One region of the Alterluteimonas muca genome, then DNA from elsewhere that is predicted to be linked to it. Evidence: predicted binding sites of a transcription regulator. Region 1 holds the regulator's gene; the other holds the start of a gene.

Region 1 (2,397 bases):
GACCGTGCCCTCGCCGGCCAGCTGAACTGGCTGCGCGCCGCGCGCCAGGTGCGCACCCTGCTGGTACTGCCGGCCAACACCCACTTCGCCGACCTCGATGAAGTCGTCCGCCGCTTCGAGCACGCGCGCCCGCAGGGCGTGGTGCTGACCAAGCTCGACGAGACCAGCCGACTCGGCAGCGCGCTGTCGGTGGTGGTCGACCACCAGCTGCCGCTGACCTGGACCACCGACGGCCAGCGCATCCCTGAAGACCTGAGCCGGGCCAATGCGGCCCACCTGGTACTTCGCCTTGAAGATCTCCGCCGCGATGCCGATAAGCCCATGGCATCCGAGCATTCCGCCCCGGAGCACACCCATGCTGTCGCCTGAGACCCTGCCGCCGATGTCCGTCGCCGTTCCGCCCGTGCCCGCCCCCGTGCGCACCCTCGCCGTCACCGGTGGCAAGGGCGGCGTGGGCAAGACCAATGTGTCGGCGAACCTGGCGATCGCGCTGTCGGAGCTCGGCAAGCGCACCCTGCTGCTGGATGCCGACCTCGGCCTGGCGAACGTCGACGTGCTGCTGGGGCTGTCGCCGCGCTACACGCTGGCCGACCTGGTGGCCGGGCGCTGCAGCCTCGACGAGGTGATCCTCGACGGCCCGTCGGGCGTGATGATCGTCCCCGCCGCCTCCGGCCGCCGGCACATGGCGGAACTGCGCCCCGCCGAACATGCCGGGCTGGTCAACGTCTTCAACGACCTGCAGCGCGATCTCGACATGCTGGTGGTGGACACCGCCGCCGGCATCACCGATTCGGTGCTGACCTTCTGCCAGGCCGCGCAGGACACCCTGGTGGTGGTCTGCGACGAGCCGGCGTCGATCACCGATGCGTATGCGCTGATCAAGGTGCTGGCACGCGAGCGCGGCGTCGGCCAGGTGCAGGTGGTGGCCAACATGGTGCGCAGCCCGCAGGAAGGCCGCGGCCTGTACGAGAAGCTGTCGCGCGTGTGCGAGCGCTTCATCGGCGACGTGTCGCTGAACTACCTCGGCGCGGTTCCGCAGTGCGAATGGCTGCGGATGTCGGTGCAGCGCCAGCAGGCGGTGGTGCGCGCCTACCCGTCGAGCCCGTCGGCGCGTGCGCTGGCCGAGATCGCCCGCCGCACCGCCCGCTGGCAGGCGCCGACCGCGCCACGCGGGCATGTCGAGTTCTTCGTCGAGCGGATGCTGCGCCAGGGGGTGCCGGCATGAGCATGGCCGCCCGCCACTACCAGGACATCCAGCGCAGCAGCGCGCCGGATCCGATCGTCCAGCATGCCGAACTGGTGCGCCGCATCGCCCACCACCTGGCGGCGCGACTGCCGGCCAGCGTGGAGATCGACGATCTCGTGCAGGCCGGCATGATCGGCCTGCTCGAAGCCTCGCGCAGCTACGACGCCGACCAGGGCGCCTCGTTCGAGACCTATGCCTCGATCCGCATCCGCGGTTCGATGATCGACGAGATCCGCCGTGGCGACTGGGTGCCGCGTTCGGTGCACCGCCGCGCGCGCGAAGCCGCCGCCGCGATCCGTTCGATCGAGCAGGCCACCGGCCGCGCCGCCGCGGCGCAGGAAGTCGCCGACAAGCTCGGGCTGCCGCTGGCCGACTACATGCGCCTGCTGGAAGACGCCGCGCGCGGCCAGGTGCTGAGCCTGGACTCGCACGTCGAGGACCACGGCGAGGTCGAGCCCGCGCGTCGTGGCGGGCCCACCCCCCAGGAAGCAATGGTGCGCGGCGAATTCGGCCGCGAACTCGCCGCCGCGATCGGCCTGTTGCCCGAACGCGAGCAGCTGGTGCTGTCGCTGTACTACCAGCAGGAACTCAACCTCAAGGAGATCGGCGCGGTGCTCGGCGTCAGCGAATCACGCGTGTGCCAGATCCATGGCCAGGCGGTGGTGCGGCTGCGCGGGCGGCTGACCGCGTTCGAACTCGCCGATACCGGCATCGGCGACGACGACTGATGCCATCGTTTTACTGGAGCCCCTTTTGAACAAGAACATGCGCGTGCTGATCGTCGATGACTTCTCGACGATGCGGCGGATCATCAAGAACCTGCTGACCGACCTCGGCTTCAACAACACCGTGGAAGCCGAGGACGGCCACAGCGCGCTGGCCGTGCTGCGGCAGGATGCGGTGGAGCTGGTGATCACCGACTGGAACATGCCCGGCATGACCGGCATCGAGCTGCTGCGCGAGATCCGCGCCGATGCCAAGTTCCGCACCCTGCCGGTGCTGATGGTGACCGCCGAGGCCAAGCGCGAACAGATCATCGAGGCCGCGCAGAACGGCGTGAACGGCTACATCATCAAGCCGTTCACCGCGCAGACCCTGGAAGAGAAGCTCAACAAGGTGTTCGAACGCCTCGGGGGCGGCGCTTGAACGCG
Region 2 (2,397 bases), on a different contig from region 1:
GCCGCGGCCGACGTTGCGGCTGCCGGTGGCGATCGCGGTGCCGGCGCCGGTCATCGATCTGCCGGATGCGGTGGCGCTCAGCCTCGCGCGAGGTCGCAGTGGCGTGGCGGTGGGATCGGTTGCCAACGCCGGTGGTTCGACGCTGCAGTATTCGGTGGCCAACACCGGCACCGCGGCGCTGACCCTGGTCGATCGCCAGCGTGGCACCCTCACCACGGGCTATCGCGGCACCTGGCGGACGGATGCGGGTTCACCGGCGGCGCAGTTCGCCGCCGACGACTTCATCCTTGCCGGGGACACGCGCATCACCTCGCTGTGGACCGAGGGCTTCATGGTCGGGGGTGCGGTCCTGCCCAATGTCGCCAGTGCGCTGGGCTGGGCGATCTTCCCGGACGCCAACGGGCTGCCCGCCGGCAACCCGGCCACCTCGCCGCAGGCCGCGATCTGGCGCCATACCAGCGCGCCCACCGGCGCGGGCGTGACGCTGTCCGGGGCGAACATCGCCCTCGACCTTGCCGCCGCGGGGCAGGACGTGGTGCTGCCTGCCGGCCGCTACTGGCTGGTGGTGTATGCACGTGCGCCGTTCGCCAGCAGCTGGGTGTGGTACGCGGCGCCGGAAGGCGATGGCAGCTTCGCCGCGCTGGTGGTCGCAGCGGACGGCACCGGCAGCTGGTCGCCGGTGAGCGCCTTCCCGGGGCTGTCGATGCGGATCGGCGGCATGGTCGGATGCGGTGCGCCGTGGATGGGCGCGGCGGCACCGGCATCCGGCAGCGTCGCGCCGGGGCGCAGCCAGACCCTGCGGATCAGTGTCAGTACCGGCGGGCTCACGCCGGGGCGCCACGTCGCCAACTACTGCGTGCAGAGCAACGACCCGGCCACGCCGAAGGCGGCGGCACCGGTGGTGTTGACGGTCACGCCCTGATCTTCCCGTGACGTGTAAGGACGCCCGGCCCGCGCCGGGCGTCCGCATTTCGGGACGTCCGCGTGCGCCCAGCCGCCCGCGATACCGGAGCGCCGAAAGTCGGCGCATCCGCATGCCGCCGCGGCGGCATCGTGCAGAGAAGCTGTGAGCGGATTCGCGGATCGGCACTCAAGTAGCGGAGAGGTCGGCCGATAGCGGTGGTACGGCGGGGTATGCGCCGTCTCCGGGGCGCCCCCCGGGGCCCGCTATGCCACGCCATCGGATTTCCCTGGATGCCTGCAGTCCCTTTTCTGTCGCGGTTGCCGCGACGGCACGTTCCGGCTGTCGCCACCACGCTCTACGACGCCATGCAGCACAGCCACGCCGTGGCCGAACTGGCCGGCGATGGCACCGTGTTGCGTACCAGCCCGGCCTATCGCGCACTCCTCGGCTGCGACAGTGCTGACGTGCATGGCCGGAAGCGCTGCGAGGTGCTCGCATCGCACGGCTTCCAGCAGCCCGATGGTGATCCCTGCGACGCACTGGCGCGCGCCGGCACCGCGTCGGGGCAGGCGTACCGTGCCGCGATCGACGGCCGCGAACTGTGGCTGGAGTCCACGTTCATCGCGTTGCCCGCCGACGCCGGTGGTTCGCCGCGGGTGATCGAACTCGTGCGTGACATCACCGCAGGCAGGTCCCGCGAGCTCGATCTGGCCGCCCAGTACCAGGCGCTGGACCGCTCCATGGCTGTCATCGAGTTCGCGCTCGACGGCACCATCCTGCGCGCCAATGCGAATTTCCTGGCGACGATGGGTTACGCCGCCGAAGAGGTCGTGGGCCGGCACCACGCCATCTTCGTGGATCGCCAGCACGCGGCCGGTACCGAGTACCGCGCGTTCTGGGAGGCACTCAACGCGGGGGAGTTCCGTTCCGGGCTGTTCCGGCGCCGCGCGCGCGACGGCCGTGATGTCTGGATCGAAGCCAGCTACAACCCGATCCTCGATTCCGCGGGCAGGCCCCGCAAGGTGGTCAAGTTCGCCACGGACGTGACCGCGCAACGCAACCGCACGGCCGACCACGAAGGACAGATCACCGCGCTGCACAAGGTGCAGGCGGTCATCGAGTTCGAACTCGACGGCACCATCCGCGCGGCCAATGCGAACTTCCTGCGCGCGGCGGGCTATGACGGCGCGGAGATCGTCGGCCGCCACCATTCGATGTTCGTCGATCCGGCCGAGCGCGCCTCCGAGGCCTACCGCAGCTTCTGGAGCAGGCTCGCCACGGGCGAGGCCGACACCGGGCGTTACCGGCGCATCCGGCGCGATGGGAGCGACCTCTGGCTGCAGGCCAGCTACAACCCGATCCTCGACGCGGCGGGCAGGCCCTACCGGGTGGTCAAGTACTGCACCGACATCACCGCCGAGGTGGAGCAGGCCGCGGCGCTGGAAGCGCTGCTGGCGCGCGTGCATGGATTCTCGGAGTCGCTGCGGGAGGGT

What was found. Region 1 encodes FliA, which starts transcription of late flagellar genes. Its sites were predicted from a motif close to TAAAGTTTNNCNNNCNNNGGCCGATAA; they were not measured.
Region 2: LDO11_RS07410 (methyl-accepting chemotaxis protein) is a predicted target of FliA. The motif match lies at 1,091-1,117, and genes of this name have one in related genera.

Annotation. Positions count from the first base shown of each region.
Region 1 is NZ_JAIWPS010000001.1:638,783-641,179, reverse strand. Features, by position in the region: gene flhF (flagellar biosynthesis GTPase FlhF) at 1-369, shown strand, start outside; gene LDO11_RS02880 (P-loop NTPase) at 356-1,225, shown strand; gene LDO11_RS02875 (RNA polymerase sigma factor FliA) at 1,222-1,974, shown strand; gene cheY (chemotaxis response regulator CheY) at 2,000-2,392, shown strand; gene LDO11_RS02865 (protein phosphatase CheZ) at 2,389-2,397, shown strand, end outside.
Region 2 is NZ_JAIWPS010000004.1:79,013-81,409, forward strand. Features, by position in the region: gene LDO11_RS07405 (S8 family serine peptidase) at 1-922, shown strand, start outside; gene LDO11_RS07410 (methyl-accepting chemotaxis protein) at 1,195-2,397, shown strand, end outside.